2 regions of the Pseudoalteromonas sp. MMG013 genome follow, and region 1 is predicted to be linked to the other one. Evidence: predicted binding sites of a transcription regulator. Region 1 holds the regulator's gene; the other holds the start of a gene.
The links. Region 1 encodes sigma-54, which starts transcription at its own class of promoters, with help from an activator protein. Its sites were predicted from a motif close to GTTGGCACGNNNNTNGNNT; they were not measured.
Positions count from the first base shown of each region.

Region 2: J8L98_RS05680 (P-II family nitrogen regulator) is a predicted target of sigma-54. The motif match lies at 1,569-1,587, and genes of this name have one in related genera.

Region 1 covers NZ_JAGJEE010000005.1:54,776-58,173, forward strand. The annotation lists gene rapZ (RNase adapter RapZ) at 1-308, opposite strand, end outside; gene J8L98_RS06890 (PTS sugar transporter subunit IIA) at 325-777, opposite strand; gene hpf (ribosome hibernation promoting factor) at 780-1,067, opposite strand; gene J8L98_RS06900 (RNA polymerase factor sigma-54) at 1,096-2,598, opposite strand; gene lptB (LPS export ABC transporter ATP-binding protein) at 2,655-3,380, opposite strand; gene lptA (lipopolysaccharide transport periplasmic protein LptA) at 3,384-3,398, opposite strand, start outside.
Region 2 covers NZ_JAGJEE010000004.1:128,728-132,125, reverse strand. The annotation lists gene J8L98_RS05685 (diguanylate cyclase) at 223-1,455, shown strand; gene J8L98_RS05680 (P-II family nitrogen regulator) at 1,629-1,967, shown strand; gene J8L98_RS05675 (ammonium transporter) at 1,978-3,207, shown strand; gene mrcB (penicillin-binding protein 1B) at 3,327-3,398, shown strand, end outside.

The DNA of each region.
Region 1 (3,398 bases):
TGTAGCCTGCGAGTTTCAGAAAAGCGTTTGATCAATGTTTGATCATCACTGTCCAAGTAAAATAATATCGGATTAGCAAACCCTGGTAAATACTCAAGAATATCGTTGAACTCTTGCTGTTGTTTTGGCAAGTTACGCACATCAATACTGACTGCAATTTTGTCATAGCTCTCAGACACGCTTCTAACCAAAGACGGAAGTAAATTGACAGGAATATTGTCAACACAATAGTAGCCTAAATCTTCTAACACTCTTAATGCAACGGACTTCCCAGAACCAGAGCGACCACTAATAATGATTAATTCCACAATTATCCCCTATTTACTAATCTTGAGCCTTAATAATACTATAGAGCTCGGTATCATTGCTGGCATGTCTCAATTGCTTACAGAACTCTTTATCTTTTAAGCTTTCAGCAATTGCAGCGAGTGTTTTCAGATGCTGTTGATTATCACCTTCAGGTACAATGAGTGCAACAAAAATATCGACTGGACGATTGTCTATGGCATCGAATGGAACTGATTTTTTACTAACTAATATCATCGCAAAAACTTGTTCGATACCTTGCATTCTGCCATGTGGAATAGCGATGCCTTTACCAATTCCAGTACTGCCTAGCTTCTCTCGTGACATGAGCGCAGATAAAACATCATGCTGTTCTAGGTGGGGTAACTGTTCATGTGTAAGTTCGCTAACGTATTCGAGAATACGTTTTTTGCTATTAAAAAGGACCGCAGCTTTACTGCAGTCCTTGTTGATTATTGAGCTAAGTTTCATGGTTAATGTCGAGTAAGCTTTTCTTTGTGTTTGATTACTTGTCTGTCTAGCTTGTCAACCAAACCATCAATAGCAGCATACATATCTTGATGCTCGGTAGAGGCAAATACTTCTGCTCCGCTTAAGTGTAAGGTCGCTTCGGCTTTTTGTACGAGTTTTTCAACATCTAAAATCACATGCACATTATTGATATGATCAAAGTGCCTTTCTAGCTTCGCAAACTTGGTGTTGACATAGTCTCTTAGTGATTCAGTTACTTCTACGTGACGACCAGTTAAATTTAGTTGCATAAGCATTTTCCTTCTTTGGTATTACGTCTTATATCAAGCTTTTACGCTGATTCGACGGTGGAATGGCTAACGACTCCCGATATTTTGCTATCGTACGTCGGGCCACTTTGATTCCTTGCTCTGCCAATATATCCGCAATTTTGCTATCACTTAATGGCTTAGCAGTATTTTCGGCGGCAATGAGCTTTTTGATCAATGCTCTAATCGCTGTGGAAGAGCATTCACCTCCGTTTTCGGTACTCACATGGCTCGAGAAGAAATATTTCAACTCAAAAATGCCCCTAGGTGTGTGCATATATTTTTGTGTTGTGACACGTGAAATAGTGGATTCATGCATCTCTACCATTTCAGCCACATCATTTAGCACCATAGGTTTCATTGCTTCAGGGCCATGTTCAAAGAATGCCTGTTGTTGCTGCACAATGCAATTAGTTACTTTCATTAACGTATCATTGCGGCTTTCTAAGCTTTTAATAAACCATTTAGCTTCTTGTAAATGCGAGCGAATAAATTGACTATCAGTGCTTGATTTCATTGAGCGAGACATCGCCGCATAGTGATCATTGACTCTAATTTTCGGCATTGAATCAGGGTTTAATTCAACTAACCATCGGCCTTTCACTTTTTTCACAGAGACATCTGGTATGACATATTCAGACTCTTCACGGATGATACTGGCCGCAGGTTTTGGATTTAAGCTGTGTATTAGAGTCATGACTTCTTTTAAATCGGACTCTTTCAGCTTAGTCTTTTTCATTAGCGTTCGATAGTCTCGACTTGCAAGTAAGTCGATATGTTCGGTGAGCACATGTTTAGTATGTTCCAGCCAAGGTGTACTTTTATCAAACTGATTAAGCTGGATACATAAACATTCTTGCAAGCTACGAGCAGCAATGCCGACGGGGTCAAATAATTGAATGCGTTTCAGGACAGCCTCAATTTCATCAAGTTCAATGGCATCTTCTGAACTCTCGTCATTAAGGCTTTCTAAGATTTCATCGGTCGATAAGGTTAATAAACCACCATCATCCACGGCTTCCACAATGGCGACAGCGATCCCTCTATCAGTATCACTAAACGGGGTCAGTTCTAGTTGCCACATTAAGTATTCATGGAGCGATTCGGTGGTTGCGCCTTGGTACATGTTTTCGTCTTCAGGCATAGGGCCGCTGCTTGTTGCTGGTGCAGCACTCATGTATTCATCCCATGTGACATCCATCGCAAGTTCTTCGCTAACAGTGTCTTTACTCATAGCCGCGTCTGCATCAAGCTCATAGTCACTGACTGGAGCTTCTTCAATACTGTCTGAATTAGATTCTTCTTTCGAGAGCTCTTTATGTTCTTTTTCTATATTTTCGTTGTCGTTTTCATGCTCTGATTCTTCAACTTCCAGTAATGGGTTGCTGTCCAAGGCTTCTTGGATTTCTTGTTGGAGATCTAGCGTGCTCAATTGCAACAAGCGGATAGCCTGTTGTAATTGGGGTGTCATGGTTAATTGCTGACCCATGCGCAGCTGTAACGATTGCCTCATGTATCTCTAACAATCCTTTCTATTAATCAATTATTAAAATTACCTAGATACTATAACTATAGCCTGAATTGTTCACCTAGGTAGACATCTCGAACAGTTTGATCGGCAAGCACGTGTTCTGGAGTACCTGATGCAATTAATTCACCATGTGAAACTATGTATGCTTTTTCGCACACATCAAGTGTTTCTCGTACATTATGATCTGTGATCAGAACACCTATACCGCGTTTTTTTAAATGTTCGATAATTTTCTTTATATCTAACACCGAAATTGGGTCAACACCAGCAAAAGGCTCATCTAACAGGATAAATTTTGGGTTTGCGGCTAAAGCGCGAGCAATTTCGACTCTTCGACGTTCACCTCCTGACAATGCCATACCTTGACTTGTACGTATATGTTGGATGTTGAATTCATCTAATAATTCATTAAGAATTTGCTCTCGATCAGGTTTACTCAGTTCATTACGAGTTTCTAAAATAGCCATTAAGTTCTGGTAAACGGTTAACTTTCGAAAGATGGAAGATTCTTGCGGTAAATAACCGATGCCTAGCCTTGCTCGACTGTGCATCGGTAACAGGGTGATATCGTGGTCATCAATTGTTACGGTACCGTTATCGCTTGGCACTAATCCAACAATCATATAAAAACTGGTCGTTTTACCTGCCCCGTTGGGGCCTAGCAAGCCAACAATACTGCCTGCCTCGACGGCAAGGCTGACATTTTTTACGACTTGTCGTCCTTTGTAGCTTTTAGCCAAAGCGGTTGCAGTCAAAGTACTCATTTATTATTTGCCTTGTTC
Region 2 (3,398 bases), on a different contig from region 1:
CAAAGGATTTGAGTTTAATGGTGTGCTCAATGAGATTGTTGTAAGTAATAAAATAAGACTAGTTAAAAATGCTCAATTGATTGTAGTTTGTAACGTATTTGTGGTTTTTTTTGTAACAAAAATCGCGTATATTTACGACTTAATTATGTCGTATTAAAGTATTTATTTTCTTAAATTCTTGATCCGTTAAGTTTCTCTTAGTAGTAATAGAGCCTCATTCCCATGCAAAGAGTGTTAATTGTTGAAGACAGTAAAGTGGTGCAGCAAGTTCTGCGTCATTTGGCCAGCCTATATTTAGAGGTTGAGATAGATTTTGCTTGGTCTTTAAAAGAAAGCCAAGAATATTTAAACCAACATCAATATACATTGGCGTTAGTGGATCTCACATTACCAGATGCGATGGATGGAGAGGTTGTTCAACTGACATTAAGACAAAATGTACCTACCGTGGTTTTAACTTCTAAAATTGACGAATATAGTCGCCAACAAATGCTAGAGCTGGGTGTGGTTGATTATGTAATCAAAGATAACCGAGACTCATACCTTTACGCCGTTAAACTGGTTTCGCGCTTGTTACGTAATCAAGGATGCAAGGCGCTGGTCGCAGATGATTCAATGATCAGCCGGGCAGTTATGAGGCAGATGCTGGAAAAGCAACTGTTTACTGTACTCGAAGCACAAGATGGTGAGCAAGCTTTGCATATGCTTAAAGAAGACTATGACATTAAGTTACTGCTTACGGATTATGCGATGCCAACGATGGATGGTTTTGAATTAGTGAAAGCTATTCGTAATAGTCGTGGACGTGATGAATTGGCCATAATCGGTTTATCAGGTGCGGGCAGTCATGGTCTCTCGGCTAAATTTATTAAATTTGGTGCTAATGATTTCTTAGCAAAACCTTTTATGAATGAAGAGTTTCATTGCCGCATTATGCAAACAATGGAGCAGCTAAATTTAATTGCTGAGATAAAAGAATATGCACACCGTGATTATTTAACAGGGCTTTATAACCGTCGGTTCTTTTGTCAACAAGCGGAAAAGTTATTTAAATCTAAACCTGAGCAATATATTTTAGCGTTACTTGATTTAGACTTATTTAAAAGCATTAATGATAAATATGGTCATGAGGGCGGAGATTCAGTTTTAACTCAAGTTGCAGACTTATTAAAAAGTGCATTTAACCATTGTACGGTGGCGCGAATTGGTGGCGAGGAGTTTGCTGTTGTTTTACCTGGGAATAATATGCAAGTTGCAGAGCAAGCGATGAATGATTTTCGTCATAGGTTGGCAAAAACAGAGTTTGACATTAATGATGAAGCCCTATTTTGTACTGTCAGTATAGGTTTGGCTTTTTGTAATTATGGCTCATTAAGCCAAATCATGCGTGCTGCGGATAAAGCGTTGTATCAAGCTAAGGCCCAGCAGCGTAATTGTGTTGTAGTGAACAGTTAATCTGTACGCACCAGTTCAGCCCAGCTATCTTAATAATGCACCTTATTGGTGCATTTTTTATGCAATTCATATTCCCTCGATAGTTAACTTAATGAAATAAAAAACAAAAAATTATTGGCATAAAGGTTGGATTGTTGTCACTACAGGATAAGCCTGTCCTAAGGGGACTAACAATGAAAATGATAAGTGCAATAATAAAACCATTTAAGTTGGATGAAGTACGAGAAGCGCTGGCAGATCTGGGGGTAGAAGGGATGACTGTCATTGATGTAAAAGGCTTTGGCCGACAGCGAGGACATACTGAGCTCTATCGAGGTGCTGAATATCAGGTTGATTTTATTCCTAAAATTAAACTAGAGATTGCAACACACAGCGAAAATACACAACGTGTTGTTGATGTACTTACACGGGCTGCTCATACAGGAAAAATAGGTGATGGAAAAATATTTGTATACGAACTAGATCAGATTGTGCGGATCCGTACTGGTGAATTAGACGAAGAAGCTATTTGAGGACCAAACTATGGAAAACGCAATTATAGAACTTAAATTTTCGCTAAATACATTTTACTTTTTAATTTCAGGGGTACTGGTGATGTGGATGGCTGCTGGCTTTGCCATGCTCGAAGCTGGCTTAGTCCGCTCTAAGAACACCACAGAGATCTTGACCAAGAATATTGCATTATATGCCATAGCATGCACCATGTTTTTATTGGTTGGGTACAATATTATGTATGTCGGTAACACGGAGGGTGGGGTAGTGCCTAGCTTTGGTGCTTTAATTGGTGCTGCGAGCGCTGAAGCAGATCATGCTTTAGAGGCCGACTTCTTTTTTCAGGTGGTGTTTGTTGCGACCGCGATGTCTATCGTATCGGGTGCTGTTGCTGAACGTATGAAACTATGGGCATTTCTTGCATTTACGGTGGTGCTGACAGGCTTTATCTATCCTGTTGAAGGCTATTGGACTTGGGGGGGAGGGTTTTTATCTAACTTAGGGTTCGTAGACTTTGCTGGCTCGGCTATTGTTCATGGAGCCGGAGCAGCAGCTGCATTAGCGGGTGTATTATTGTTAGGCGCAAGAAAAGGTAAATATGGTAAAAACGGTGAGATTTACCCTATACCGGGTTCAAATATGCCACTAGCAACATTGGGTACCTTTATTTTATGGATGGGTTGGTTTGGTTTTAATGGTGGCTCACAGTTATTCATCGCAGATAAAAGTAATGCGATTGCGGTCAGCCAAATTTTGCTTAATACAAATGCAGCTGCTGCAACTGGCGCGATTGCAGCACTTCTAGTGTGTAAGGCATTATGGCGAAAAGCGGACCTAACGATGGTGTTAAATGGTGCCTTAGCAGGTTTGGTTGTTATTACCGCCGAACCAGCATCGCCGACCCCTTTACAGGCTTGTTTGTTAGGCGCATTGGGTGGTTCATTAGTGGTATTCAGTATTGTGTTTTTAGATAAAGCAAAAGTAGATGACCCTGTTGGTGCAATATCAGTTCATGGTACATGTGGCATGTTAGGTGTTATGTTAGTTCCTCTTTCTAATTCAGATGCGACGTTTGGAATTCAGTTTATTGGCTTAATAAGTATTTTAGGGTTTGTATTTATTGTGTCGTATTTAGTATGGGCTTTACTAAAGAACACGATAGGAATTCGTGTTGGAGAGGAAGAAGAAATCAATGGAATGGATCAGCATGACTGTGGTATTGACGCCTACCCAGAGTTTGTGAGTGTTCGCTCACAGTAACTTGCATCACGATATCTCAAGATAACGGGCTTTATAGGCCCGTAGTATCTTTCAGGTCAGGTTAATCTGAGGTACTCTAGGCTTATCCACTATTTAACGCTCCCTCTAGTACGGTAGGCATGGCAGAAAAAAGCACGGGTTCTAAAAAAAGCACTGATAAAACAGTTAAATCACCCAGTAAAAGAAACGTA